3 regions of the Streptomyces sp. SLBN-31 genome follow, and region 1 is predicted to be linked to each of the others. Evidence: riboswitches for the same ligand, from Rfam matches in the RefSeq annotation. Region 1 holds a riboswitch; each other region holds the start of a gene.
What was found. A riboswitch is a leader RNA that binds a small molecule or an ion and turns the genes downstream of it on or off. The one in region 1 is predicted to bind thiamine pyrophosphate.

Region 1 (9,874 bases):
CAGTGCTTGCGCCGCCGTCCCTTCCCCGAGCGCGCCGGTGCCGAAGACGCCTGCGCCGCCATGGCGGCCTCCGGCCGGTCGGCCGAGACCACCAGCGCCGCCAGCAGCGTGGTGACCGGCACCGAGGCGACCAGGCCGATCGAGCCCACCAGCGTGCGCACGATCTCCTCGGCCACGAGTTCGCTGTTGGCGACCGTCCCCACACTGCTCTGCGCGATGGAGAAGAGCAGCAGCAACGGCAGCGCGGCGCCCGCGTAGGCGAGGACGAGGGTGTTGACGACGGAGGCGATGTGGTCGCGTCCGATGCGGATGCCGGCCCGGTACAGCCCGCGCCAGCCCATGGCCGGGTTGGCCTCGTGCAGTTCCCAGACGGCCGAGGTCTGGGTGACGGTGACGTCGTCGAGGACGCCGAGCGAGCCGATGATGACGCCGGCGAGCAGCAGACCGCTCATGTCGATCGACGGGTACAGGCCGTGGATGAGACCGGTGTTGTCGTCGGTGTTGCCGGTCAGTGCGGCCCAGCCGATGAACTGCGAGCCGAGGATGCCGATCAGCACCAGGGAGATCAGGGTGCCGAGCACGGCGACGGAGGTGCGGGCGGACAGACCGTGGCACATGTACAGGGCGATCAGCATGATGGCGCTCGCCCCGACGACCGCCACGACCAGGGGATTCGAGCCCTGAAGGATCGCGGGCAGGATGAAGAAGTTCAGGATCAGGAAGCTGATGGCGAGTGCGACCAGCGCCATGACGCCCCGCATGCGTCCGACGATCACGACGGCGACGGCGAAGAGCCCGGCGAGGAGTGCCATCGGGAAGCGCCGGTTGACGTCGCTCACCGAGTACTGCAGGTTCTTCGGCGCCGAGGGCTCGTAGGCGACCACGACCTTCTCGCCCTGGTGCAGTTGCCGGGACTGGTCCGGCTGCACGATCTCGACGAACGTACGGCCCTTGTCGTGGCCGGTGTCGACGCGGACGGTGGCCTTCTTGCAGGTGCCCTTGTCCTCCTGCTGGGCGGAGGTGCCACCGGCGGCCGAGGTGGCCCCGGCCGAGCCCCCGCCGGAGGCGTTGACGGACTTGCAGCTGACCTCGACGACCCTGGTGACCGTCGCCTGCTGGGACTGCCGGTCGAAGCCCACCCCGGTCCGCTCGTGCGCCGGTGCCCCGCCGGGCCACAGCACCGCGAGCCCGACCACCACGGCCGCGGCGAAGGGGATGAGGATCGCCCCGATGACCTTGCGCAGATGCCGGGAGACGGGGGCCGCCGGCCCATGGCTGTGGCTGTGCCCGTGACCGCCACCGGAGCCGTGCCCTTGGCCGACGTCGTGTTCGGGGTCACCGGACACATGCCGGTGCGCGTGCTGCTCATGGCCACCGGAGGAGTGCCCGTGCGCGTGCTGCTCACGGCCCCCGTGGGGACCGTGGGCATCGCCGCTTACGGAGCCGGACCGGCGGGGCTGCTCCGGCGGATACGAGGGCTGCTGCGTCGTGGTCACCGCCCGATCATCGCAAGAACGACAGAGGCCCCCTGTTCACCGCGCCAGAAATGACGCTAGCGTGGAGGCACCTTTGCACACGCGGGAGCTCGGAGCACCGGGCTGAGAGGGCGCTGACCTCCGTCCCAGCGATGTTTCACGTGGAACATCACCGAAGTCGAGTGATGTTCCCCACGAAATGTCGGCAGACGGAAACCGCTGCGTCGACCGCCGAACCTGTTACCGGGTAATGCCGGCGTAGGGAGTAGGTCTCATGACCAACAAGGACGACGTACGCACGCCTGCCTCCAGCGAGGACGAGCAGCCCGCTGAGGGCGCATCGTCCCAGGAGGCCGGGAAGTCCATCGGCTGGCACAAGGCATACGTCGAGGGCTCACGCCCCGATGTGCGGGTTGCCGTCCGTCAGGTGCACCTCACCAACGGGCAGTCGGTCACGCTGTACGACACATCCGGCCCGTACACCGATCCACTCGTCGACACCGATGTCCGCAGGGGTCTGCCACCGCTTCGGGAGAACTGGATCATCTCCCGTGGAGACACCGAGGAGTACGCGGGTCGCCCGGTCCGTCCCGAGGACGACGGGATCAAGCACACCGCGCCCCGCGGCGGTCTGCGCAACCTCGACGCGGTCTTCCCGGGACGGCCGCGCCTGCCACGCCGCGGTCGCGGCGGCGAGGCGGTCACCCAACTCGCCTATGCGCGCCGGGGCGAGATCACCCCGGAGATGGAATACGTGGCCGTCCGGGAGAACGTCTCCCCGGAGGTCGTCCGTGAGGAGATCGCGGCGGGCAGGGCCGTACTGCCCGCCAACGTCAACCACCCGGAGATCGAGCCGATGATCATCGGCAAGCGTTTCCTGGTGAAGGTCAACGCCAACATCGGCAACTCGGCGGTAACGTCCTCCATCGAGGAGGAGGTCGAGAAGATGACCTGGGCGACCCGCTGGGGCGCCGACACGGTCATGGATCTCTCCACGGGACGCAACATCCACACCACGCGTGAGTGGGTGCTGCGCAACTCCCCCGTCCCCATCGGCACGGTGCCGCTCTACCAGGCACTGGAGAAGGTGGACGGCCGTGCCGAGGAGCTGACCTGGGAGATCTACAAGGACACGGTCATCGAACAGGCCGAGCAGGGCGTGGACTACATGACGGTCCACGCGGGCGTCCGCCTCCCGTACGTCCCGCTCACCGCCAACCGCAAGACCGGCATCGTCTCGCGCGGTGGTTCGATCATGGCCGCGTGGTGCCTCGCGCACCACAAGGAATCGTTCCTCTACGAGAACTTCGAGGAACTGTGCGAGATCCTCGCCGCCTACGACGTCACGTACTCACTCGGCGACGGCCTCCGGCCCGGCTCGATCGCGGACGCCAACGACGAGGCCCAGTTCGCGGAGTTGCGCACGCTCGGGGAACTCAACACGATCGCCAAGCGTTTCAACGTACAGACCATGATCGAGGGCCCGGGACACGTCCCGATGCACAAGATCAAGGAGAACATCGACCTTCAGCAGGAGATCTGCGATGAGGCTCCGTTCTATACGCTCGGCCCGCTGACCACGGACATCGCCCCGGCGTACGACCACATCACCTCCGGCATCGGTGCCGCGATGATCGCCTGGTGGGGCACGGCCATGCTCTGCTACGTCACCCCCAAGGAACACCTGGGCCTGCCCAACCGCGACGACGTCAAGACCGGCGTCATCACCTACAAGATCGCCGCCCACGCCGCCGACCTCGCCAAGGGCCACCCGGGCGCCCAGGAGTGGGACGACGCCCTGTCCGACGCCCGTTTCGAGTTCCGGTGGGAGGACCAGTTCAACCTCGCCCTGGACCCGGACACGGCACGGGAGTTCCACGACGAGACGCTCCCGGCGGAGCCGGCCAAGACCGCCCACTTCTGCTCGATGTGTGGGCCGAAGTTCTGCTCGATGAAGATCTCCCAGGACATCCGCCGCGAGCACGGCGGTAGCCGGGAGGAGGTCGAGGAGGGCATGGCTCAGAAGTCGAAGGAGTTCGCCGCGGCCGGGAACCGGGTGTATCTGCCGATCGCCGAACAGCCGTAGCCCCGCGGGGCGGCTCGTGCCTCACGGCCGAGGCGTGGGCCGCCCCGTTCCGCGGCGAGGTGCGGCCTCGCCGGCTCGGGCGGCCGCCGACGCGTCTCCATGGCGTCGTCGCAGTCTCGCAGTCGAGGTTCGGCTTGCGCTCCCCCGAAGGGGGTCTTCCTGTGGTGGAGGGCGCAAGCCGAGGCTCACTCCGGCTGGTGTTCGGGGCCTCCGAAGTCCGGGCTGGTGTAGTCCGGGCTCGTGAAGCTCGGCCGGTGGCCGCGCGCCGGTCCGTCGTCCGGGCTGGTGAAGCCCGGGCGGTCGTAACCGAGTTGCGGGATGCGGCTCGTCGGCGCCGAGGGTGTCGTGGTGTTCAGGGCGGCCGCCGCGCCGGGGTCGGCGAGGGCCTCCCGCAGGAACGGCAGGACGCCACGCTCCAGCAGCGCCTCGCGCCAGGCGTCCTTGGCCCGGGCCACCTCTCCGCTCAGTTCTCCGTACGGTCCGGCTTCGAGTGCCGGACGGTTGCGCAGCGCGGTCAGGAGCAGTCCCACTGCGGCCACGAGGATGGCGGCAGCGGTCATCGCGCCGAACACCCAGCCAGCGGTGATCATGGTCTTGCCGAACATCTGTTTGGGGGCGACCGACCTGATGACGTATCCGACGAGCAGGAATATCACCGCGGCCGTTCCGGCGAGGACGGGTGTCAGGACGGCGGCGACGGCGACGGCGCCCGCGCCGGCGGGTTCGACGGCCTCGCCGAGGGTGGCAGCGAGCCCCATCGCGTCCGGGCCCGGCTCCGTGGAGCCCGACGCGCGGGTGGACGACGGGGTGGACGACGCCGGCTGGCGCAGTTCCTCGCGAACCTTCACGTAGTGCTGGTACTCGGTCGCCGCGGCCGCCGTGATGAGTGCGGTGGCGTTCAGCGCCATGGTGCGCAGCTGTTCGGTGTTCAGCCGCTGTCCCACAGCGGCCAGTTCCGGGCGGTTTGGGGCGGAGCGCAGCGCCTCATCGAGGACCCGCTCGTACTCCTGGCGGTCCTCGCTCAGCAGGTGCTGCGGAACGCTGTTCATGTGCATCCCCCGATGCTCCGTAGGGCTTGGGGCTCGCATGCCAACGAGCCGTCGGGCAGAAACGGAGGGGAGCCTGCTACGGATAAGCCGATGGTAGAGCCGGGACGGCACACGTCGACAGGGGGTTTCCGGAAATTGGGCCCTGGCCTGCGCCGTTCATCGCGGCTCCGTCGTCGGGGCGCCTGCCCTGTGAACGCTCAGATATCCAGCGGAAGTTGCCGGACCAGCAGCTTTCCGGCCATGGTCACCCCGCCGTCCATCGCGATGGCCAGGCCTTCCGCGTAGACGTGGGGTCCCTCGACCACGGGGCCCGCGTCGTCCTCGCCGTCCTCGGAGCCGACCTCACCCAGGAGATAGGGGATGGGGCTGTGACCGTGAACGACACGGGTGCCGCCGTACGTATCCAGCAGGGAGCGTGCGGCGTCCGCGCCGCCTTCGTCGCGGAAGGAGAAGCGCTTGGTGAACTTGCGGAACAGGTCCCAGCATTCGTCGGCGTCGTTGCGGGTGAGGGTCTCGCGGATCGTGTCGTTGACCGCCTCGATCGAGTCGCCGTAGTCGAGGTAGGCGGTGGTGTCGGAATGCAGGAGCAGATAGCCGTCGACCTCCTCGACGGCGTCGAGGCGGGCCATCCACTGCAGGTGATGGTCCTGGAGGCGGTCCATGTCGGTCTTCTGACCGCCGTTCAGCAACCACGCCGCCTGGAAGGTGGCGGTGCCCGCGCCGGAGTTGACGGGGGTGTCGCCGAACCGCTTGGCGCCGAGCAGCAGCAGCTCGTGGTTGCCCATGAGCGCCTTGCAGTAGCCGCCGGCCGCGGCCGCCTCCGCGGACAGCCGCATCACCAGGTCGATGACGCCGATGCCGTCGGGCCCGCGGTCGGTGAAGTCGCCGAGGAACCACAGCCTGGCGGTGCCGGCGCACCAGTTCCCGCCCGCGTCGATCAGCCCCTGCTCCTGGAGCGCGGCCACCAGTTCGTCCAGGTAACCGTGGACGTCGCCGACGACGTAGAGCGGGCCGACGCCGTCGTTCGGCTGCGGCACCGCCTGGCCCGCCGGGTCGACGGGCACCTGGAGCGTGTCACCGCGGTTGATGACGGGCAGGTCGCGCTCGGTCGGTGTGTAGCCCTCGGGATACGTCTCCTCGTGGGGCGGTACGACGTCGCCGGGGTGCGTGCTGTGGCCGTACGGACCGGTCTCGTGGACGTACGCAGGCACCCGGAAGTCGCGCAACGTCGCCGTCCGCTCCGTCTCGGGTCCCTGACCGGCCCCCTGAGTCATCAGACCCCTCCACCATCGCGCCGCATCTGCACCGCTTCGGACTGCCTGGTCGCAGCGGCCCGCGGTGTCGTGGGCCCATCATAGGAATGCGGATCGCGCCATGTGATGACCCAGGGGTGGTGAATCGGCGCAAGAGTCCAGTTCACCGCGGCTTTCGCCCCGATTGGGCAGGGCTTCGACCGCTGCTGACAGCGCTTGTTTCACTCCTCTTCGGGCGAACGCGGCGGGCTCACCGTCGTACGCGGAGCACGTCGTTGCGACGAGGTGCGCACGATCAGTTCCGTCGGTATCACCTGCTCGACCGGTTGGTCCGATTCGACCCCCTCGATCGCGTCGATGAGCAGCTGCACCACCGCCGTGCCGATCCGGCGCGGCTTCAGTGAGAGTGTGGTGATGGGCGGGTCGGTGTTGGCGTACACCCCGGATTCGCTGCAGCAGACCAGAAGCAGGTCGTCCGGTACGCGCAGGCCGTAACGACGGGCGGCGGCGAGCAGATCGGTGCCGTTGGGGTCGAACAGGCCGTAGACGGCGTCCGGGCGGTCCGGGCGGGCCAGCAGCCGGTCGGCGGCGACGGCCCCCGCGCACGGGTCGTGCGCCGGGTAGGCCTCGTACACCGGGTCCTGGCCGACGCGCTCGCACCAGCGCAGGTACGCCGTGGTCGACAGGTGGGTGTACGTGTCCGTCGACGTCCCGGTCAGCAGGCCGATGCGGCGGGCGCCGGCGTCGGCCAGGTGGTCGAGGATGCCGAGTACGGCGGCCTCGTGGTCGTTGTCGACCCACGCGGTGACCGGCAGGGAGCCGGCCGGGCGGCCGTCGGAGACCACCGGTAAACCCTGCCGGACCAGTTCGCTGACCACCGGGTCCTGGTCGGAGGGGTCGATGACGACCGTGCCGTCGAGGGCGACGTTCGACCACACGTCGTGGCGCGAGGTCGCCGGGAGGATCACCAGCGCGTAGCCGCGGGCGAGCGCGGCGGAGGTGGCGGCCCGCGCCATCTCGGCGAAGTACGCGAACTCGGTGAAGGTGAAAGGTTCATCCCCGTACGTCGTCACGGTAAGGCCGATGAGGCCCGACTTGCCGGTACGGAGCGTGCGGGCCGCGGCCGAGGGGCGGTACCCCAGTCTGTCGGCGACCTCGCGGACATGGCGTCGGGTGGCGTCCGGGAGCCTGCCCTTGCCGTTCAGGGCATCGGAGACGGTCGTGATGGAGACTCCGGCGGCGGCGGCGACGTCTCTGATGCCCGCCCGGCCCGGCCGGCTGCCTCGACGTGAGGTTTCCGCGCGACTCACCTGGTGCTTCCCTGCTGCTGTCATGGCGAGCCGATAGTAGGGCTCATGCGGTGGGGTAGGGCGGACGCATATGCACGCGTTGACAGGCACGTTTCTGCAAGGTCAATTGACGCCAACTGCCTTTGAATGCAAGTCAGTTGAACGATCCAATGGCACTACGTGACTTGTCGGCACGCATGAGCCTGCCAAGTCCCCGATGTTTCGAAGAGGTCTCAACTCACCTGCACGGGTGATGCGCGCCAGGGCGCGAGCCACCGGCGCATAGATATATGTGGCCGCGCCCCCTGGATTCGTCTGCCTTCGTGCGCTGTTGCCCGTGATGCCTGTGGGACGGATGAGGTCGGTCCGCACCAGTACGCAGCGGCGGCGAATCCTCATAAGGTGAGGAGTATTGGAAGCCGGCGGCGCGGACGGGCCGCCGGTGGTCGCGAGGAGGACTGCGGTGAGCGAGACGAGCCCCAAGCTGCGAGCCGAGCTGGAGGGGATCCCCACCTACAAGCCGGGCAAGCCCGCCGCGGCCGGTGGGCCGGTGGCCTACAAGCTGTCCTCCAACGAGAACCCCTATCCGCCGCTGCCGGGAGTGATGGAGACGGTGACGGCCGCCGTCTCGACCTTCAACCGCTACCCCGACATGGCCTGCACGGGCCTGATGAACGAGCTCTCCGACCGCTTCGGCGTCCCGCTCTCCCACCTGGCCACGGGCACCGGTTCCGTCGGCGTGGCCCAGCAGCTGATCCAGGCGACCTCAGGCCCGGGCGACGAGGTCATCTACGCCTGGCGGTCCTTCGAGGCGTACCCGATCATCACGCAGATCAGCGGGGCGCGGTCCGTGCAGGTGCCGCTGACGGCCGGCGACGTGCACGACCTGGACGCCATGGCGGACGCCATCACCGACCGCACGCGTCTCGTCTTCGTCTGCAACCCCAACAACCCGACGGGCACGGTCGTACGCCGGGCCGAGCTGGAACGGTTCCTCGACCGGGTGCCGGGCGATGTGCTGGTGGTCCTGGACGAGGCGTACCGCGAGTTCATCCGTGACCCCGAGGTGCCGGACGGCGTGGAGCTGTACCGGAACCGGCCGAACGTGTGCGTGCTGCGCACCTTCTCCAAGGCGTACGGACTCGCGGGACTGCGCGTCGGCTTCGCGATCGCCCACGAGCCGGTGGCGGCGGCGCTGCGCAAGACCGCCGTGCCCTTCGGGGTCAGCCAGCTCGCGCAGGAGGCGGCGATCGCCTCGCTGCGCGCCGAGGACGAACTGCTCGGCCGCGTCGGCTCGCTGGTGTGCGAGCGCACGCGGGTGGCCGACGGGCTGCGGGCCCAGGGCTGGACGGTGCCCGAGTCCCAGGCCAACTTCGTATGGCTGCGGCTGGGGGAGCACACGGTCGCGTTCGCGCAGGCCTGTGAGCAGCACGGTGTGGTGGTCCGGCCGTTCCCCGGCGAGGGTGTGCGGGTGACGGTCGGGGAGACCGAGGCGAACGACATCTTCCTGAAGGTGGCGGAAAACTTCCGCAAGGAGCTGTAGCAGCCGGTCGGTCGGGCCTCCGCTCGACCACGGCTTCCCGGTCGGTCGGGCCTCCGCTCGGCCACCGCCTCCACGGCGGTCGCGCCTCTGCGCGACCGCCGTTTCCGCGTGTACGGGGCCGGCGTCCCGTACGGTTGTCAGCGGGCGTGGGTTTCACGTGAAACCGCGATGCCACGACGGCAGCGCCCCTCGGTTCAACGGCATGTTGAACCGGTCCCCGGCAGGGTGCCACGTGGCCCTGATGCCACCCCCTGATGGCCCCTTCCGCGCACCCTCATGGCCCAGGCGGTCCGCCCTCATGGCCCAAGCGGGACCCCCTTTCGAGCTTCGATACTCAGTGCGTCATAATCGTCTTGTGAATGTGAACGCGTTCACAAGCGTGTCCCGGTTGCTCCGCTGATGTGTGTGACATAAGGGGCAGACTGCCGCTACCACGGCGATGTAAGGAGACTGCGACGTGGATTTGGCTCTGGCGCCGGAGACACTGGCGCGATGGCAGTTCGGCATCACCACCGTCTACCACTTCCTGTTCGTCCCGCTGACGATCTCGCTGGCCGCCCTCACGGCCGGCCTGCAGACCGCGTGGGTACGCACAGACAAGGAGAAGTACCTCAGGGCGACGAAGTTCTGGGGCAAGCTCTTCCTGATCAACATCGCGATGGGTGTGGTCACCGGCATCGTGCAGGAGTTCCAGTTCGGCATGAACTGGTCCGACTACTCGCGGTTCGTCGGTGACATCTTCGGTGCCCCTCTCGCCTTCGAGGCGCTGATCGCCTTCTTCTTCGAGTCGACCTTCATCGGTCTGTGGATCTTCGGCTGGGACAAGCTGCCGAAGAAGATCCATCTGGCCTGTATCTGGATGGTCTCGATCGGCACGATCCTGTCGGCGTACTTCATCCTCGCGGCCAACTCCTGGATGCAGCACCCGGTCGGCTACCGGATCAACAAGGCCAAGGGACGGGCGGAGCTCACCGACTTCTGGGCCGTGCTGACCCAGAACACCGCGCTCAGCCAGGTCTTTCACACGCTGTCCGCGGCGTTCCTGACCGGCGGCGCGTTCATGGTCGGCATCGCCGCGTGGCACCTGTTCCGCAAGAGGCACGTCTCCGTGATGAAGACCTCACTGCGGCTGGGCCTGGTCACGGTCGTCATCGCGGGCCTGCTCACCGCGATCAGCGG
Region 2 (9,874 bases), on a different contig from region 1:
GGACGTGGCCGCCGACGGGGTTGCGGGGGAGGGAGGGGTACCGGCTTTTCACCCGTTCAGGGTGTCATGCCCGTGGCGGCCCTCCGTCACCGGATCTTGATGGTGATCGTCGAGCCCTTCGGCGCCGTCCGGCCGCCCTTCACGGACTGCGCCTTGACCGTGTCGCCGAACAGACCGAGCAGACCGCGGTCCTCGTCGACCTTGAATCCGGCGCCCTCCAGGGCCGTGTGCGCGTCGTCGACGCTGTCGCCGGTGACGTCCGGCACCTCGACCATCACCGGGCCTTTGGACAGCGTCAGCGTCACCGTGTCGCCCTCGGCGGCCTGGCCGTCGCCCCGCGGGGTCTGGGCGGCGACCTGCCCCTTGTCGAAGTCGGAGTTGATCCGCTCGGCGGCGACCTTCACCGTGAGGCCGGCGTCCTCCAGGTCGGACCTCGCGGAGTCGAGATCCTCGCCGGTGACGTCCGGGACGTCCACCGGGCTGCCCTTGCTGACGGTCAGCGCGACCGCCGAGCCCGCGTGCCGCCGCACGCCCGTCCCCGGTTCCGTGGAGATCACCGAGCCCCGCTCGACGCTGTCGGAGAACTCCCGGGTCACCATGCCCGCCTCGAGCCCGCTCTTCTTCAGCTGCGCCCTGGCCTCGGCCAGGGTCCCCCCCTGCACGTCGGGCACCTTCACGGTCTCGGGGCCGTCGGAGAGGGTGATCGACACGGAGGCGTTGTCCCGGACCCGGGTGCCGGGCTCGGGGTCGGAGCTGATGATCGTGCCCCGGGCCACCGTGTCGCTGTAGGCGTGCCTGACCGACCCCAGGTCCAGCCCCGCGTCGCTCAGCTGCTTCTCGGCCTGCGTCCGGGTCTTCGCCAGCACGGGCGGGACCTTGGTGAACTGGCCGGAGTTGATGTACCACACGCCCGTGCCGACACCGAGGATCAGCAGCACCGCGACGACGATCGCCAGCGGCCCGCGCCGGGAGCGCCCGTCGCGCGGGCGCGGCGGCAGCGGCGGGGGAGACTCCAGCCGGCTGGTACGGTGCAGCGCGGGCTCGTCGTTCACCGGCAGCGGCCGGGGCGTGGTCAGCGCGCGCGGGATGACGCTCGTACGGTCCTCGGAGATGTCCCGGTGCTCCGCCGCGACCGCCCGCGGCGGCACCGCGTCCAGCTGGTCCTCGCCGAGCGCGGCACGCACCTGACGCGTCTGTGCGAGCAGCGCCACCGCGTCGTACGGGCGGATGTCGGGGGTCCGGGCGGTCGCCGACGCGACCAGTTCGTCCAGCTCGTACGGCAGCCCCGGGACGACCGCCGACGGGGGCGGGACGTCCTCGTGGAGGTGCTTGTAGAGGACCGTGGCGGGGGAGTCCCCCTCGTGCGGACGGTCGCCGGTGAGCATCTCGTACAGGACGACACCGCACGCGTACACGTCGACCCGGGGGTCGGCCGTGCCGAGCTCGATCTGCTCAGGCGCGAGGTAGGAGACGGTGCCGAGCACGGTCCCGGTGGTGTTGGTGACCGTGTCCACGGAGCGCACGAGCCCGAAGTCCGCCACCTTCACCCGGCCGTCGTCCCCTATCAGGACGTTCTCCGGCTTCATGTCCCGGTGCACGAACCCGGCCCGGTGCGCGGCGCCGAGCGCGGCGAGCACCGGTTCCAGGATGTCCAGGGCGGCGCGCGGCTGCAGCGCCCCGCGCTCGCGCAGCACATCGCGCAGGGTGCACCCGGCGACGTACTCCATGGCGAGGTAGACGTACGACCCGTCGGTGCCCTGGTCGAAGACCTGCACCACGTTCGGGTGGGCGAGGCGGGCGACCGACTTCGCCTCACGGATGAACCGCTCGACGAAGGAGCCGTCGGCCGCGAGCGAGGGGTGCATCACCTTCAGCGCGAGCACACGGTCGAGGCGGGTGTCCAGGGCCCGGTAGACCGTGGCCATCCCGCCGACCGCGATCCGCGCGTCCACGCGATAGCGGCCGTCGAGCACCTGCCCGACCAGAGGGTCCTGAAGGGTCGTATCCACGCAGGTGAGTGTACGAGCCGAGACTGACAGGGCCGTGGGTTCGGGTGAGATCGGGGCGGTACTGCAGCCGAGCTGTGACGGACCTCGCACCGCCGTCCGGATCTGATCGAACAGGCGTTCAGAACGCGGGGCGCTCCGGATCGAGGCGCGCGCGCCCCTCCTGCGGCGAGGACGCCTCCGCGAAGTGCCGGCGCGGAATGCGCCCCGCCCGGAACGCCAGCCGGCCCGCCTCCACCGCGTGCCGCATCGCCTCGGCCATCAGCTGCGGCTCCTGCGCCCGCGTCACCGCCGAGGCGAGCATCACGCCCGCGCACCCCAGCTCCATCGCGAGCGCCGCGTCCGACGCCGTACCGGCGCCCGCGTCCAGGATCACCGGCACGCGCGCGTGCTCGGTAATCAGCTGGAAGTTGTGCGGATTGCGGATGCCGAGCCCGGAGCCGATGGGCGAGCCGAGCGGCATGATCGCCGCGCATCCGACGTCCTCCAGCCGACGCGCGAGAACCGGGTCGTCGTTGGTGTACGGCAGCACGGTGAAGCCGTCGTCGACCAGCGTCTCTGCGGCGTCCAGCAGTTCGATCGGGTCGGGCAGGAGAGTGCGCTCGTCGGCGATCACCTCGAGCTTGACCAGGTCGGTGCCGAGCGCCTCGCGCGCCAGGCGGGCGGTCAGCACGGCCTCCTGCGCCGTGAAACAGCCGGCCGTGTTCGGCAGGACGCGGATGCCCAGCCGGTTCAGCACCGACAGAACCGAGCCGTGCACCGACGGGTCCACCCGCCGCATCGCGACCGTCGTCAGCTCCGTGCCGGACGCCACCAGCGCGCGCTCGAGGACCTCCAGGCTGGGGGCACCTCCGGTGCCCATGATCAGGCGGGACGTGAAGGACGTACCGCCGAGGACAAAGGGGTCGTCGGCCATGGGTCAGCCTCCTTGGACGGCGGTGAGGACCTCGACGCGGTCCCCCTCGGAGAGGGGCGTCGACGGCCACTGCGCGCGCGGGACGACGGTCTCGTTCAGGGCGGCGGCCACCCCGGAGGGGGCCGGGGTCAGAGTGCGTACGACGGCGTCCAGGGCCGTACCGGGAGCGAACTCGCGCCGCTCCCCGTTGACGGAGACGTTCATGCGTGCTGCTCCACGCGCGCGAAGCGCTTCGGGGTGAACGGGAGGGCCTCTTCGGGGAGTTCACCGGTGGCCAGGACATGCGCCATGGCGTCGCCGGTGACCGGCGTCAGCAGCACGCCGTTGCGGTAGTGGCCGGTGGCCAGCAGGAGGCCGGGCAGCTCGGTCGGGCCGAGCAGCGGCGCGTTGTCGGGGGAGCCCGGGCGCAGACCCGCCCGCGTCTCCGTCAGCGGCAGTTCGGTGATCCCGGGGACCAGCTCGTGCGCGTCGCGCAGCAGCTCGTACACCCCGCCGGCGGTGACCGTCGTGTCCCAGCCCAGCTCCTCGCTGGTGGCGCCGACGACCAGCTCGCCGTTCTCGCGGGGCACCAGGTAGACATGGCTGCCGCGCACCATCGCGCGCACGGTACGGCTCAGGAACGGCGCGTACCGCTTCGGCACGGTCAGCCTCAGCACCTGCCCCTTCACCGGCCGTACCGGCGGCAGCACGTCGTCCGGCACGCCCGGCAGCCGCCCGCTGAGGCTGCCGGCCGCCAGCACCACCTGCCCGGCGGACAGCTCGCTGCCGTCGGCCGTGACGACGCCGGCGGCCCGGTCCCGCACGACCCGGAAGCTCTCGGCCCACACCCGGTGGAAGACCACGCCGGCCCGCTCGCACGCGGCCACCAGCGCCCGCGCCAGCCGCCGCGGATCGATCTGGTGGTCGCCGTCGACCCGGAGCCCCCCGCGCACGCCCGGCGCGAGCATCGGCTCCAGGCGCCGGCAGTCGCGCCCGGACAACCACTCGGACTCCAGGCCCGACTGCCGCTGCAGAACGTGCAGTTCGCGCAGATGGGCGCGGTCGTCGGCGTCGAGCGCGACGGCGAGCGTGCCGCACCGGCGGTAGCCGAGGTCGTGACCGGTGGTCTCGGTGAGCTCGGCCGCGAAGTCCGGGTAGCGGCGGGCCGAGGCCAGGTTGAGGCCCAGCAGGGTCTGCTCGCCGTAGTGCAGCTCCGTGACGGCGGCCAGCATCCCGGCGGCCACCTGGGCGGCGCCGCCGCCCGGCTCCGGATCGACCACGGCTGTCGCGAGACCGCGCTGCGCGGCCCGCCAGGCCGTGACCAGGCCGATGATCCCGCCCCCGATGACGAGGACGTCTGACGTACGTGACGACATGGGCGTCCAGCCCCTCCCTTCGCCGGCATGACCCGGATCAGGTTCGTACGGTCGGAGGCCGCCAGCCTCCCTCTCAGCCCGGTGCGTCCGGGCTCCCGCGAGTGCGTGTACGGGGGCCACCCTAGCCCGACCCCTCACGCCTCGGTAAGGGAGCCTCCGGCCGCCGCCGTCGCTCACCGACGGTGTGGAACAGCTCACGGAGCACGACCCCTGACTGACGAGTAGTCAGTGTCTATGGTGATCAGGTGAGCGAGCAGACGACGCAGTCGCAGCGGCGGGTGGTCGTGGTCGGCGCCGGCATGGCCGGTGTGCAGACCGCGGTCGCACTGCGCGAACAGGGCTTCACCGGCACCGTCACGCTGATCGGCGCCGAGCCCCACCAGCCGTACGACCGGCCGCCGCTGTCCAAGGCCGTCCTGCTCGGCAAGTCCGAGGGCTCCGCCTTCGACGTCGACTTCGAGGCACTCGGCATCGAACTGCGGCTGGGGCGCGAGGTGCTGGGCGTGCGCCCCGAGGAGCACCGGCTGGACACCGAGACCGGGCCCGTCCCGTACGACGTCCTGGTCCTCGCCACCGGAGCCGAACCCGTCATGCTGCCGGGCGCCGAGGGCGTGCCCGGCGTGCACCTGCTGCGCACCCTGGACGACGCCGAGCGACTGCGGCCCGTGCTCGCCCGGCAGCACGACATCGTGGTCGTCGGCGCGGGCTGGATCGGCGCCGAGTTCGCCACGGCCGCGCGCGAGGCGGGCTGCGCCGTGACCGTCGTCGAGGCCGCGGACCGGCCCCTCGCGGGCGCGCTGCCCGCCGAGGTGGCCGAGCCCATGGCCGCCTGGTACGGCGACGCCGGCGTCGAGCTGCGCACACACGCGCGCGTGGCGCGCGTCGAGCCCGGCGCGGTCGTCCTCGACGACGGCACACACGTGCCCGCGGGCGCCGTCGTGGTCGGCATCGGCGCCCGCCCCGCCACCGGCTGGCTCGCCGGCTCCGGCGTCGAGCTCGGCCCGCACCGCGAGGTCCTGGCCGACGACCGCCTGCGCACCTCGGTGCCGGACGTCTACGCCGTCGGCGACTGCGCCTCCTTCCCCTCGGCCCGGTACGGCGACCGGCTGCTCGTCCACCACTGGGACAACGCCCTCCAGGGTCCGCGCACGGTCGCCGCGAACATCGTCGGCGAGGCCACCGGCGAGCCCCCGGCGGTCTACGACCCGGTCCCGTACTTCTGGTCGGAGCAGTTCGGCCGGTTCGTGCAGTACGCCGGGCATCACGCGTCCGCCGACACGACCGTGTGGCGGGGCGACCCCTCCGGTCCGGCCTGGTCCGTCTGCTGGCTGCGCGAGGACCGCCTGGTGGCGCTGCTCGCGGTCGGCAGGCCGCGCGACCTGGCCCAGGGGCGGCGGCTGATCGAGGCGGCCACCCCGATGGACGCCGGGCTGCTGGCGGACCCGGCGAAGCCCCTGAAGGCGGCCACGGCGTAGTCCGTACGCCACTTGTCGGGCGGGCCCGACTTCCGACTGTCGGTCCCGGATGGCAGGCTTGATTCCGTGACCGAGATTGACGCAAAGATCGATGCTCTCGTCCCCGCCTGGCTCACCCTGCCCGACATCGCCGAAATGCTCGACGTGGAGGTGACGCGGGTGCGGCAGCTGGTCAAGGAGGGCCAGCTCATCGCCGTACGCCGTGGGGAGAACCGCGCGCTGCACGTTCCCGCCGCCTTCATCGACGGGGACAAGGTCGTCAAGGGCCTGACCGGCACCCTGACGCTCCTGCGGGACGACGGCTTCACCGACGAAGAGATGCTCGAGTGGCTCTTCACCCCCGACGACAGCCTGCCCGGCACCCCCGCGCAGGCCCTGAGCGAGAATCGCGGCACGGAGGTGAAGCGCCGGGCCCAGGCGCTCGCCGTCTGAACCAGCCAGAACGACCCGAACACCGTCCGGAGTGCGGGCCGTGGCCGGTGGTGCCACGGCCGCGGGACACCGCGGCCTGCCGCACCACCGGCCACGGCCCGCACGCCATCCACCCCCGGGGGACACCCGCATGCCCGTCACGTCCGGCGCCGACGCCCGCGCCCGGCTCTCCGACGCCCGGCTCTACCTCTGCACGGACGCCCGCAGGACCCAGGGCGACCTGCCCGAGTTCCTGGACGCCGTGCTGGCGGGCGGGGTCGACATCGTGCAACTGCGCGACAAGGGCATGGAGGCGGCCGAGGAACTGGAGCACCTGGAGGTCCTCGCCCAGGCCTGCGCCCGCCACGGCAGGCTGCTGGCGGTCAACGACCGCGCGGACGTCGCCCACGCGGCCGCCGCCGACGTCCTCCATCTGGGCCAGGGCGACCTCCCGGTTCCCGCGGCCCGCGCGATCCTCGGCGAGGACGTGCTCATCGGCCGCTCCACGCACGCGGAGGCGGAGGCCGAGGCGGCCGCCGTCCAGGAGGGCGTCGACTACTTCTGCACCGGCCCCTGCTGGCCGACCCCCACCAAGCCCGGCCGCCACGCCCCGGGCCTCGACCTGGTCCGGCACACCGCCGCCCTGGGCACCGACCGCCCGTGGTTCGCCATCGGCGGCATCGACCTCGGCAACCTCGACGAGGTGATCGAGGCCGGAGCCCGCCGGGTCGTGGTCGTCCGGGCCATCACCGAGGCGGACGACCCCGGCGCGGCCGCCGCGGAGTTCGCGAAGCGGCTGCGGCAGCCCTGACCGGACCCTGACCGACCCTGGTGTCCAAGGGGTGGACAACAGCTCGACAAAACGGGCAAATACCCGGTCTTCGGTTGGGGGACCGGGCGCCCCTGGTTAACCTGCCAGTATGGCCCTCGGAACCGCATCCACCAGGACTGATCGCGCACGTACGGTGCGCGACATGCTCGCGACGGGCAAGACGACGTACTCCTTCGAGTTCTCGGCGCCCAAGACACCCAAGGGCGAGCGGAACCTGTGGAGCGCGCTCAGGAGGGTCGAGGCGGTCGCCCCCGACTTCGTCTCGGTGACCTACGGCGCGGGCGGCTCCACCCGCGCGGGCACGGTCAGGGAGACCCAGCAGATCGTCGTCGACACGACCCTCACACCGGTCGCCCACCTCACCGCCGTCAACCACTCCATCGCCGAACTGCGCAACATCATCGGCCAGTACGCGGACGCCGGTATCCGCAACATGCTCGCGGTGCGCGGCGACCCGCCCGGCGACCCCATGGGCGACTGGGTGCCGCACCCGCAGGGCCTGACCTACGCCGCCGAACTCGTCCAGCTCATCAAGGAGTCGGGCGACTTCTGCGTCGGCGTGGCGGCCTTCCCGGAGATGCACCCGCGCTCCGCCGACTGGGACACGGACGTCACCCGCTTCGTCGACAAGTGCCGGGCCGGCGCCGACTACGCCATCACACAGATGTTCTTCCAGCCGGAGTCGTACCTGCGGCTGCGCGACCGCGTGGCGTCGGCGGGCTGCGAGACGCCCGTCATCCCCGAAGTGATGCCGGTCACGAGTGTGAAGATGCTGCAGCGGTTGCCGCAGCTCAGCAACGCTCACATCCCTTCCGCCCTGAAAGAGCGGATCCTCACGGCAAAAGACGATCCGGCCGCTGTACGCTCCATTGGGATCGAATTCGCCACGGAGTTCTGCGCGCGACTCCTCGACGAGGGAGTGCCGGGACTGCACTTCATCACGCTCAACAACTCCACGGCGACGCTGGAAATCTACGAGAACCTGGGCCTGCATCACCCCCCGCAGGCCTAGACCGGCCGCACGGGTATACGACACACTGCGTAGCGGCGACTGGGAGAGGGGCGTACATGGGCTGGACGGTCCTCTACATCGCGTTCGGCATCGTCGCGCTGTGGCTGCTGGGCGAGGTGCTGCTGCAGTACAAGGCGCGGCTGCGCTGGCGGCTGCTCGCCTTCGCCGGCTTCCTCGGCGTCGTACTCGGTGTCCTGATCCCCTCGGTGATCGTCATCGGCCTGGGCGCCGCGGCGTTCGCGGTCGGCCAGACCTACGTCACCCTGTCGTTCCGCCGCGGCTTCTCGGCGGGCTGGGCGGTCAAGCGCCCCGAGGGCGACGGCCTCGGCGCCGGCCTCAAGGGCCGCCGCGGCAAGGCGGAGCGCCGGGACCCGACCCTGGAGGTGTCCGAGCTGGAGCCGGAGGCCGACACGGACTACGGCCCGGAGCGCGCCGCCTACACGCAGGACGGCGCCTCCTACGGCGCGGACGACGACTACGACCGCGACGACGTCTTCACCTCCGCTCGCCCCACGGCCGCCGAGAGCACCGCGGTCTACGAGCCGCAGCCCCTGCCCGACGACACCGGCTCGTACGGCATATACAGCGACGCCTCGTACGCAGCCGCCGACCCGTCGTACGCCAACGCCGCCCAGGCCCAGGACCAGTACGCCACGGCCGCCCAGGGCGCCGACCAGACCTACGGGTACGACTACTCCGGCTACGGCCAGCAGCAGTACGGCTACGACACCACCGGCCAGCAGCAGTACGCCGCCTACTCCGACCCGTACATCGGCACCCAGACCTACGGCGGCGGCTACGACGCGAGCTACGACCAGTACGGCCAGCAGGGCTACGGTCAGGAGCAGTACGGCACCGGCGGGTACGGCGAGACGCCGTCCGGCGGGGTCTGGGTCCCGCAGCAGCGCACCGACGAGACCTACGGCGGCGAACTCCCGCCGGAGCAGCAGTACCCGTACCAGGGCAACGGCCAGCAGCAGGGCGGCGCCGGGTACGACGAGCAGCAGTACCGCTTCTGACAGCTCCTCAGCGCCGGACGCTCACTGCGAACCCCGGAACCCGGGTCCCTCCACGATCAGACCGGCCACCAGCGCGCCCGACATGCCCGCGTGCGGAAGGCCGCCGCCGGGGTGCGACCAGCCGCCGACCGTGAACAGGCCGGGAAGCGCGGTGGTGTTCGCCGGGTGCAGCAGGGCTCCCTCGCCCGCGGCGAGCGCCGGCGGCGGGACCGCACCTCCCTCGGCGCCGGTCGCCTCGGCGATGTCGGCCGGGGTGCGCACCTCGTGCCACAGCAGGCGCTCACGCAGATCCGGTACGGCCCGCTCGGCCACGGCGATCAGCTTCTCGGCCAGGTCCGCGTAGTCCTCGCGGCTTCCCCCGCTTCGGGCCGGGACGACCGAGGTGAGCGTGATCGCCTCGTGGTCGGCGTCCGGGACCAGCCGCGGGTCGTCGGGGCGCAGGACGGTGAGCGTGGGGCGGCTCGTCACCCCGGACGGTGTGCCGAACAGGGCGTCCAGCTCGGCCTCCCGGTCGGGCGCGTGCACCACGGTCCGGTGGGCCGTCCCCTCCGGGCGGCCGCCGCGCAGGGCCAGCAGCACCGTGACACGGCTCGGCAGCCCGTGCCGCGGGGGGACCTCGCCTTCGCCCCGGACGGCCGAACCCCGTACACAACGGCTCAGCGTCCCGGGCGCGACACCGGCGACCACGAAGTCCGCCTCCGCGACCGTGCCGTCCGCGAGTTCCACCCCGGTCGCCCGGCCGTCCTTCTCCAGCACGCCCGTCACCTCGGCGCCGAAGCGGAACTCGACCCTGCGCGCCACGCACCGCTCGTACACGGCGCGCGCCAACTCCCGCATGCCGCCCCGCA
Region 3 (9,874 bases), on a different contig from region 1:
AAGGACATGGGCACGCTCCTGCCGGGCCACGGCGGCATCATGGACCGCCTGGACTCGCTGCTGCCGACGGCTCCCGTGGTGTGGCTGCTGCTGGTGCTGTTCGTGGGATCCGGCTGACGGTCCGGCCGACAGTCCTCGCAGTCCCGCTCGCTCGATGGCGCGGTCGTCGGGCGAGTGGGACGATCCCGGTGTAAGCCCTCAAAGGGAATGTCCCGAAGAGGAGGCGCCATGTCCGCCATCCATGAAGAGTTCGACGTGGACCGCCGTCCCGAGGATGTCTGGGCGTATGTCACCGACCCCTCCCACCTGCCGGAATGGCAGCTGAGCGCGGTCTCCGCCGAACAGCTCGACGACCGCCCCTTCGGCCTTGGGTCCAAGGTCCGCGTCACCCGCCACATGGGCCGGCGCGAGATGCCGATGACCATGGAGTGCACCGAGTACACACCGCAGCACTCCTGGTCCGTCCGAGGAATCGACGGCCCGGTCAGGGGCCGGTTCCACGCCGAGCTCACCCCCATCGACGACGGCCGTCGCACCCACGTGACGATGGACCTCGACTTCGAGGGCCACGGCATCGGCAAACTCCTGCTGCCCCTCGTCGTCCGCCCCCAGGCCCGCAAGGAGATGCCGCGCAACGAACGCCTGCTGAAGGACAAGCTGGAACACGCGGCCGCTTGACGCGAACTCCACGGCGGGGCCCCGGGCCGCCCCACCGGGCCGGGCAGCCCGGGGCACCGAATTGATCTGCGACACTGGTTGAGCCATGCCTAAGCCCGGAGAACTCACTTTCGTCGCCCCCCGCGGAGCCAAGAAGCCGCCGCGGCATCTCGCCGATCTCTCGCCCGCCGAGCGCAAGGACGCGGTGGCCGAGATCGGGGAGAAGCCGTTTCGCGCCAAGCAGCTCTCGCAGCACTACTTCGCGCGGTACGCGCACGACCCGGCGGAGTGGACGGACATCCCGGCCGGCTCGCGCGGGAAGCTGCAGGAGGCGCTGCTGCCCGAGCTGATGACCGTCGTACGGCATCTGTCGACCGACCAGGGCACGACCCGCAAGACGCTGTGGCGGCTGTTCGACGGCACGCTCGTCGAGTCCGTGCTGATGCGGTACCCGGACCGGGTGACCATGTGCATCAGCTCGCAGGCCGGCTGCGGGATGAACTGCCCGTTCTGCGCCACCGGGCAGGCGGGACTGGACCGGAATCTGTCCACCGCCGAGATCGTCCACCAGATCGTGGACGGGATGCGGGCGCTGCGGGACGGGGAGGTCCCGGGTGGACCGGCGCGCCTGTCCAACATCGTCTTCATGGGGATGGGCGAGCCGCTCGCCAACTACAAGCGCGTGGTCGGGGCCGTGCGGGCGCTGACCGACCCCGCCCCGGACGGGCTCGGGCTCTCCCAGCGCGGGATCACCGTCTCCACCGTCGGGCTCGTGCCCGCCATCCACCGGTTCGCCGACGAGGGCTTCAAGTGCCGGCTGGCGATCTCCCTGCACGCCCCCGACGACGAGCTGCGCGACACACTCGTCCCCGTGAACACGCGGTGGAAGGTGCGCGAGGTGCTCGACGCCGGGTTCGAGTACGTGGAGAAGAGCGGGCGGCGGCTGAGCATCGAGTACGCCCTCATCCGCGACATCAACGACCAGGCCTGGCGCGGCGACCGGCTCGGGCGGCTGCTGCGGGGCAAGCCCGTGCACGTCAACCTGATCCCGCTCAACCCGACGCCCGGTTCGAAGTGGACCGCCTCCCGGCCCGAGGACGAGAAGGCGTTCGTCGAGGCCATCGCCGCGCACGGGGTGCCGGTGACCGTCCGGGACACCCGCGGACAGGAGATCGACGGTGCCTGTGGTCAGCTCGCGGCCACCGAGCGGTAACCTGAGCCCGTCCATACATATTCATATTCCGACAGGGGAGCGCCACAGCGCTGAGAGTGCGGCAACCGGGCCGCAGACCCTCTGAACCTTGCCCAGGTCATTCTGGGTAGGAAGTTCGGTCATCACTCAAGCTGTTGCGCCCCGCCCAGATCTTCTGGGCGGGGCCGCGTCTCTTCCTGGTCACCCAGGAGGAACTTCAGTGCACACCAAGACGTTCGTCGCCGCGGCCGTAGGCCTCGGCCTGATCACCTTGTCCGCCTGCGGATCGTCGTCGTCCGGCGGCCAGTCGTCCGGCGATTCCAAGACCGTCACGCTCGTCAGCCACGACTCGTGGGCCGTCTCCAAGAGCGTCCTCGCCGACTTCGAGAAGCAGTCCGGCTACAAGGTCAGGGTCCTCAAGAGCGGCGACGCCGGCCAGGCCGTCAACAAGGCCCTGCTCACCAAGGACAACCCGCAAGGCGACGTCTTCTTCGGCGCCGACAACACCCTGCTGTCGCGGGCCCTCGACAACGGACTGTTCCAGGCCTACGAGGCCAAGGGCGCCGACACCGTGCAGCCGCAGTTCCGCGTCGACCCGGGCAAGCACCGGGTCACCCCCATCGACTACGGCGACATCTGCGTCAACTACGACAAGGCGTACTTCAGCAAGCACAAGCTGACCCCGCCGCAGTCCTTCGACGACCTGGTCAAGCCCGCCTACAAGAACCTCCTCGTCACCGAGAACGCCTCCACCTCCTCGCCCGGCCTCGGCTTCCTGCTCGGCAGCGCCGCGAAGTACGGGGACGGTGGCTGGCAGGGGTACTGGAAGAAGCTCAAGGCCAACGGCGTGAAGGTCGTCGACGGCTGGGAGCAGGCCTACAACCAGGAGTTCTCCGGCTCGGCCGGCGGCAAGAAGGCCAAGGCCGACCGGCCGCTCGTCGTCTCCTACGCCTCCTCGCCGCCCGCCGAGGTCGTCTTCGCCGACCCGCGTCCCTCGACCGCGCCGACCGGGGTGTCGTACGGCACCTGCTTCCGGCAGATCGAGTACGCCGGTCTGCTCAGCAACGCGAAGAACACCAAGGGCGGCAAGGCGTTCATCGACTTCCTGCTCGGCAAGGAGTTCCAGCAGGACATGCCGCTGAACATGTTCGTCTACCCGGTGGTCGAGGGCGCGAAGGTGCCCAAGGAGTTCACCGAGTACGGCCCCGCCGCCAAGGACCCGGAGGCCATGGCCCCGACGAAGATCGCCGCCAACCGTGACCAGTGGGTCAAGTCGTGGACGTCACTCGTACTGAAGTAGCCGCGCGCCCGGAGCGGCGGGGGAGCGCGGCGCGGCTCGGCCTCATGGGCCTGCCCGTCGCGTTCTTCGCCTTGTTCTTCGCCTGGCCCGTCGCCGCGATCGTGGCGCGCGGGCTGCGGGCGGACGGGACGTGGCACCTCGGCCGGATCGCGGACGTGGTCGCGCGGTCCGACATTCGGCACGTCCTGTGGTTCACCACCTGGCAGGCGCTCGCCTCCACCGCGCTCACGCTGCTGATCGCACTCCCCGGCGCGTACGTCTTCGCCCGCTTCGACTTCCCCGGCAGACAGGTCCTGCGGGCCGTCGTCACCGTCCCCTTCGTACTGCCGACCGTCGTCGTCGGTACGGCGTTCCTGGCGCTCGTCGGACGAGGCGGACTGCTGGACGAACTGTGGGGCGTACGGCTGGACACGACCGTGTGGGCCATCCTGCTGGCGCACGTCTTCTTCAACTACGCCGTCGTCGTGCGCACCGTCGGCGGGCTGTGGGGGCAACTGGACCCGCGGCAGGAGGAGGCGGCGCGGATGCTCGGCGCGTCCCGCCTCCGGGCCTGGCGCACGGTCACCCTGCCGGCGCTCGGGCCCGCCGTGGCCGCCGCCGCGCTGATGGTCTTCCTCTTCACCTTCACCTCCTTCGGCGTGGTGCAGATCCTGGGCGGGCCCACCTTCTCCACCCTGGAGGTCGAGATCTACCGGCAGACGTCCGAGATCTTCGACCTGTCCACCGCCGCCGTCCTGACGATCGTGCAGTTCGTCGCGGTGGGCGCGATCCTCGCCGTGCACGCGTGGACGGTACGGCGCCGGGAGAGCGCCCTGCGGCTGGTGGACGCGGGCGGCACCGCCCGGCGGCCGCGCGGGGCGGGGCAGTGGGCCCTGCTGGCCGGTGTCCTCGCCACCGTCGCCGTACTCCTGCTCCTCCCGCTCGCCGTACTGGTCCAACGCTCGCTCGGTGGCTCGGACTTCGGCTACTACCGGGCGCTGACGAAGGACGACGACACCTTCCTCGTCCCGCCGATCGAGGCGATCGGCAACTCCCTGCAGTACGCCCTCGCCGCCACCGCCATCGCCGTGGTGATCGGCGCTCTGGCCGCGGCGGCCCTCGCCCGCAGGGACGCCGGCCGGCTGGTCCGCGGCTTCGACGCGCTGCTCATGCTGCCGCTGGGCGTCTCCGCGGTGACCGTCGGCTTCGGCTTTCTGATCGCCCTGGACCGGCCGCCGCTGGACCTCAGGTCGTCGTGGATCCTGGTACCGCTCGCCCAGGCGCTCGTGGGCGCCCCCTTCGTCGTACGGACCATGCTGCCCGTGCTGCGGGCAGTGGACGCGCGGCTGCGGGAGGCGGCGGCCGTGCTGGGGGCCTCGCCGTGGCGGGTGTGGCGCGAGGTCGATCTGCCCCTGGTACGGCGGGCGCTGCTGGTCGCGGCCGGATTCGCGTTCGCCGTGTCGCTCGGGGAGTTCGGGGCGACCGTGTTCATCGCGCGGCCCAACAACCCGACGCTGCCGGTCGCCGTGGCGCGGCTGCTCGGCCGCCCCGGTGATCTCAACTACGGGCAGGCGATGGCCCTTTCGACGATTCTGATGGTGGTGTGCGCGGTGGCGCTGCTGGTGCTCGAGCGGCTCCGCACCGACCGGAACGGGGAGTTCTGAATGCTGCTGAGCCTGCAAGACGCCACCGTCCGCTTCGGTGGGCGGGCCGTGCTCGACGCTGTCGGCCTCGACGTCGCCGAACACGAGGTCGTGTGCGTACTCGGGCCGAGCGGCAGCGGCAAGTCGACGCTGCTGCGGGTGGTGGCGGGGCTGCAGGAGCTGGACTCCGGACGGGTCTCGCTCGACGGGCGGGATCAGACGGGCGTGCCCGCGCACCGGCGGGAGGTGGGGCTGATGTTCCAGGACCACCAGCTCTTCCCGCAGCGGGACGTGGGCGGCAACGTCGCCTTCGGGCTGCGCATGCACGGGGCATCGAAGGCCGAACAGGCCGAGCGGGTAAGGGAGTTGCTGGAGCTCGTCGGCCTGCCGGGGGCCGCTCGCCGGGCCGTCGCCTCGCTGTCCGGCGGCGAGCAGCAGCGGGTGGCGCTGGCGCGTGCCCTGGCGCCCCGGCCGCGGCTGCTGATGCTGGACGAGCCGCTCGGCCAGCTCGACCGCTCGCTGCGGGAGCGGCTGGTCGTCGAACTCCGGGAGCTGTTCGGCCGGTTGGGCACGACCGTGCTGGCCGTCACGCACGACCAGGGAGAGGCCTTCGCGCTGGCCGACCGGGTCGTGGTGATGCGGGACGGGCGGATCGCCCAGTCCGGTACGCCACTTCAGGTGTGGCAGCGGCCCGCGGACGAGTTCGTGGCCCGCTTCCTCGGCTTCGACAACGTGGTGGAGGGCACGGTCGCGGGGGAGGCGGCGGACACCCCCTGGGGCAAGGTGCCGGTGCCCGAGGACGCCCCCCAGGGCACGCGCACCCTGCTCGTCCGTCCCGCCGGCGTCCGGCTCGTCCCGGCCGACGAGGGGCTGCGCTGCACGGTCGCCGCCCGAACCTTCAAGGGCACCCACGTCGCCGTACACCTGCAGCCGCGGGAGGCGCCCCGGCTGGAGGCGGCGTGCGCGCTGCGGGAGGCGCCGGAGGTCGGGGACACGGTCGGGGTGGCGTTCGACGCGGCGGAAATCGTGGTGCTGAACTGATCATTCCCTCCGTATGGTGCGGGCATGACACTCCTCCCGCATGACCGCTACTGTGCCGAGATCGCCCACCAGGTCGAACAGCTGAGAGCGGTGGTGACCTCCGGGGCCGACCTGGCCGCGACCGTCCCCACCTGCCCCGACTGGACCCTGGAGCAGCTCGTGCTGCACATGGGAGGCGTCCTGCGCTGGTCGGGGACGCTGGTGCGGACGCGGGCGCAGGAGAACATCGACGACGAACTGGTGCCGCGCGGCGACGGCCCCGAGACCCCGGGCGACGCGGCCGCCCTCGACGCCTGGCTGGCGGAGGCCGGCGAACTGGTCGTGGACGCGCTGCGCGAGGCCGGGCCGGACGCGAAGGTGTGGAGCTGGGCCGAGTCCCCGAACGCCGGCTTCTGGGCCCGCCGCATGGCCCACGAGATCACCGTCCACCGCGCCGACGCCACGCTCGCCGCGGGACTGCCGTACGAAGTGGCACCCGACATCGCCGCCGACTCGATCGACGAGTGGCTGGAGCTGGTGGAGCTGATGGGCCGGCGCAAGGAGACGGAGCAGCCGCTGCGGGCCGGCGGCAGCATTCACCTGCACGCCACCGACGCCGCGCCGGAGTTGAACGCCGAGTGGTTCGTCCAGGGCACCGAGGAGGGCTTCGTCCGGCGCCGCGGCCACGAGAAGGCGACCGTCGCCCTGCGTGGCCCGCTCACCTCGGTGCTGCTCGCCTTCTACCGCCGACTGCCCCTGGATGCGCGGGAGTTGGAGGTCGTCGGCGAGCGGGAGCTGCTGGAGTCCTGGCTGGAGCGGGCGACGTTCGGCTGAACGCGACCGTGGCCCGTCCCCCGGGGATACGGGGACGGGCCACGGTGCGTTGCGAAGTGAGGCGTCAGCGCGAGCTGTTCGCCCCGCGACGGCGCATGCCGAAGTAGACGGCGCCGCCGCCCACGACGACCAGGCCGCCCGCGATACCGGCGATCAGACCGGTGTTGGAGTTCGCACCGGTCTCGGCGAGGTTGGAGTCACCGGCCGCCGGGGACGGCTCGTTGTCGGTGCTGCCGGCCGGAGCGGTGCTGCTCTCCGAGGCCGACGGGGCCGGGCTCTGGGAATCCGAGGCCGGGGTGGAGGCGGACTCCGACGGCGAGGGGGTGGCCGGCGGGGTCGACTCGTCCTTGGCGCAGCCCTTGGCGGGCGTGCTCAGGTTCGGCTTGATGTCCTTGTCGACGATCGGGTGGTCCTTGTCCTTCCCGGCCGTGACGTGGACGCGGTACTCGGCCTTCGGCTGCCAGTCCTCGTTGAACGTGACGGTGACACCCTCGCGCGAACCGGTGACGTCCTGCTCACCGATCTGCTTCGCGTCGGCGCCGTTGCTCTCGAGGAACACGGTGATCGTGGCCGGGGTGCCGGAGGCGTCCTTGTCGGTGACGACGATGACACCCTTGCCGCCGTCGCACTTGGCTTCGGCGGAGAACTCACTGATGTTGCAGGCGAGCGCGGAGCCCGCGGCGCTCACGGCGAGCGCGGTGGAGGCGGCGGCGACGCCCAGGATCTGCGCTGAACGACGCGCGGTGCGGCGAGTTATGGACACGTTTGCCCTTCACGGGATGGCACAACTGCGGGGGGTTGCAGGGGAGGTGACGCGACGGTGAGGTGAGGCTTCACCATCCCCATGAGGCTCACAGGTCTATAAGCGTTCCATAAGAGTGTCAATCCAAAGGCCTGTACCGCGGGTTGGCTTTACTCTCTTATTAACCACCGAGACGTTTCAATGCCGCCGGGGCTTGCTCGATCCGGTCAACGAGGGCGATACGGGACTCCATCGAGCGTTCCCGCGCGAGTGCCTGCAAGAGGGGCCAGGTCGGCAGCCGCTCGGTCCAGTGCTCCCGGTCGACCAGCACCATGGGCGTCGGCTCGCCCCTCGACTCGTAGTAGTTGGGCGTCGCGTTGTCGAATATCTCCTGCACGGTCCCTGCCGCGCCCGGCAGGAAGACCACGCCCGCGTTGCAACGGGCCAGCAGGCCGTCCTCGCGGGTGGCGTTGGCGAAGTACTTGGCGATGTACGCGGCGAAGGGGTTCGGCGGCTCGTGGCCGTAGAACCAGGTGGGGATGCCGACCGAGTGGTTGCCCTTCGGCCAGCGGTCGCGCACCTCGAAGGCCGCCTGCGCCCATTCGGTGACCGACGGTGTGAACGAGGGTGCCCGGGCGAGGAGTTCGCACGCTTCCTCCAGCATCTCGTCCTCGTACGGCGCCGCGTACGCGCCCAGGTTCGCCGCCTCCATCGCGCCCGGGCCGCCACCCGTCGCCACGGTCAGCCCGGCGCGGCTCAGTTCGCGGCCCAGGCGCGCGGCGCCCGCGTATGCCTCGGTGCCGCGTGCCATCGCGTGGCCGCCCATGACGCCCACCACCCGCGCGCCGCGCAGGAGTTCGTCCAGGGCGTCGGAGATGGAGTCGTCGTGCACGGCCCGCAGCATCGACGCGTAGATGTCGCCGTCCGCCTTGGTGCGCTGGAACCAGGCGTAGGCCAGGGCGTCCGGCGTCTGCTCGTACCCCTTCTCCAGCGAGGCGAACAGCTGGTCGGCCGTGTAGAGGTGTCCGCGGTAGGGATCGAAGGGGAGGTCCGGAACCGGCGGGAAGACCAGGGCGCCGTCGGTCCGGATCTTCTGCGCCGCGTCCTCCCGCATCGGGCAGCCGAGGAAGACCGCGCCCGCGGTGTCGGTGGTGAGCAACTCCCGTGTGCGGTCCGTCAGATCGACGGCCTGCACCCGGTAGCCGGCGAGGGTGCCGCGGGCCGAGACGGTCGCGTCGAAGTCCTCGAGCGTCTCGATCTCGCGTTCGTCATGGTGGGCCGCATGGGCCGGGCTGGTCTGCACCCGGCCATGCTAAGGAAGGAGAACGGTTCAGCTCTGGACGGCCGCCGGGTCCATCCACATGACCTCCCAGGTGTGGCCGTCGAGGTCGTCGAAGGCGCGGCCGTACATGAAGCCGTGGTCCTGGGTCTCGCCGGTCGCGGTGCCGCCCGCGGCGATGGCCTTGTCGACCAGTTCGTCGACCTTCTCGCGGCTCTCGGCGCTCAGACAGATCAGCGTCTCGCTGGTCTTCGTCGAGTCCGCGATCTCCTTCTTGGTGAAGTCCGCGTACCGCTGCTTGCTCAGCAGCATGGCGACGATGGTGTCGCTGATCACGACGCAGGCGCAGTCGTCGGTGCTGAACTGCGGGTTGATCGCGTAGCCGAGCTCCGTGAAGAACTTCTTCGACGCGTCGACGTCGTTGGTCGCGAGGTTCACGAAGATCATCTGCTGGTACATGCGGGTCTCTCCCATCGGGCGTCCGTGCCATTCGGTGGGTAGACGGCGGTGCGGCGCGCGACTCATCGGCGGTCGGCGAATTTCTTCCTGCGGGTTTTCAGCGGGCGAGGGGCAGGGCCGCCAGTTCGGCCACGAGGAGGGTGAGCGGGCCGAAGAGGGCCAGCAGGGCGGCGGCGCGGAGGGCGGCCGCGCTGCGCAGCATGGTGGCCGGGGCGCCCAGGCGCAGCAGGGCGGCCGTGGTGTCGGCCCTGGCCTGCCTGGCCTCCACGGCGGCGGTGAGGAGCGTGGCGATCGTGCAGCCGGTGACGAGGAGGGTGCCGAGGCTGGTGAGCGGGCCGAAGGCGGGCTCGTCCGGTTCCGGCGTGTACAGGGTGGTCATGGCGTAGGCGGCGGAGGCCACCGCGCAGACGATGCCGAGGGGGCGGCCGATGCGGTTGGCCTCCTCCATGAGCACACGGCCCGCGAGGAGACGCAGGGCGCCGGGCCGGGCGGACTGCAGGAGGCGGCCGGTGAGGTGGGTCAGGCCGGGGGCGGCGAGGGCGAGGCCCACGGCCGTGAGGAGGAGGCCGGCGAGGACGGCCGGGGTGGTGGACGCCAGGTTGCCGGGCAGGGCGAGGGAGCGGGTGGTCGCGGCAGCGGCGGCGTACGCCTCCATCGCGAGGCCCGCGGTGAGGGTGGCGATGCCCCAGGGCAGGTCGGTGGGGGGCTTGCGGGGCGCGGGGGGATGCTCCTGGACGTCGGGGCCGAGCTCCGGCTGCGCGGTGTCGCC

Region 2: another riboswitch for thiamine pyrophosphate. It lies ahead of thiO (glycine oxidase ThiO); the one in region 1 lies ahead of thiC (phosphomethylpyrimidine synthase ThiC).
Region 3: another riboswitch for thiamine pyrophosphate. It lies ahead of FBY22_RS05465 (thiamine ABC transporter substrate binding subunit); the one in region 1 lies ahead of thiC (phosphomethylpyrimidine synthase ThiC).

Annotation. Positions count from the first base shown of each region.
Region 1 covers NZ_VFNC01000003.1:660,577-670,450, reverse strand. Annotated here, with positions in the region: gene FBY22_RS40655 (YibE/F family protein) at 1-1,496, opposite strand, end outside; TPP riboswitch at 1,568-1,757, shown strand; gene thiC (phosphomethylpyrimidine synthase ThiC) at 1,750-3,561, shown strand; gene FBY22_RS40645 (hypothetical protein) at 3,747-4,616, opposite strand; gene FBY22_RS40640 (metallophosphoesterase) at 4,808-5,884, opposite strand; gene FBY22_RS40635 (LacI family DNA-binding transcriptional regulator) at 6,085-7,197, opposite strand; gene hisC (histidinol-phosphate transaminase) at 7,616-8,695, shown strand; gene FBY22_RS40625 (cytochrome ubiquinol oxidase subunit I) at 9,153-9,874, shown strand, end outside.
Region 2 covers NZ_VFNC01000002.1:2,540,660-2,550,533, reverse strand. Annotated here, with positions in the region: gene FBY22_RS31715 (deoxyribonuclease IV) at 1-52, opposite strand, end outside; gene pknB (Stk1 family PASTA domain-containing Ser/Thr kinase) at 87-2,009, opposite strand; gene FBY22_RS31705 (thiazole synthase) at 2,128-2,922, opposite strand; gene thiS (sulfur carrier protein ThiS) at 2,926-3,126, opposite strand; gene thiO (glycine oxidase ThiO) at 3,123-4,277, opposite strand; TPP riboswitch at 4,275-4,386, opposite strand; gene FBY22_RS31690 (NAD(P)/FAD-dependent oxidoreductase) at 4,523-5,752, shown strand; gene FBY22_RS31685 (Rv2175c family DNA-binding protein) at 5,819-6,184, shown strand; gene thiE (thiamine phosphate synthase) at 6,315-6,974, shown strand; gene metF (methylenetetrahydrofolate reductase [NAD(P)H]) at 7,084-8,007, shown strand; gene FBY22_RS31670 (hypothetical protein) at 8,064-9,026, shown strand; gene FBY22_RS31665 (NAD(P)/FAD-dependent oxidoreductase) at 9,048-9,874, opposite strand, start outside.
Region 3 covers NZ_VFNC01000001.1:1,144,260-1,154,133, forward strand. Annotated here, with positions in the region: gene FBY22_RS05450 (phosphatidate cytidylyltransferase) at 1-117, shown strand, start outside; gene FBY22_RS05455 (SRPBCC family protein) at 229-678, shown strand; gene rlmN (23S rRNA (adenine(2503)-C(2))-methyltransferase RlmN) at 764-1,870, shown strand; TPP riboswitch at 1,894-2,001, shown strand; gene FBY22_RS05465 (thiamine ABC transporter substrate binding subunit) at 2,070-3,149, shown strand; gene FBY22_RS05470 (iron ABC transporter permease) at 3,194-4,792, shown strand; gene FBY22_RS05475 (ABC transporter ATP-binding protein) at 4,793-5,812, shown strand; gene FBY22_RS05480 (maleylpyruvate isomerase family mycothiol-dependent enzyme) at 5,837-6,625, shown strand; gene FBY22_RS05485 (LAETG motif-containing sortase-dependent surface protein) at 6,690-7,388, opposite strand; gene FBY22_RS05490 (LOG family protein) at 7,549-8,670, opposite strand; gene FBY22_RS05495 (VOC family protein) at 8,698-9,105, opposite strand; gene FBY22_RS05500 (hypothetical protein) at 9,203-9,874, opposite strand, start outside.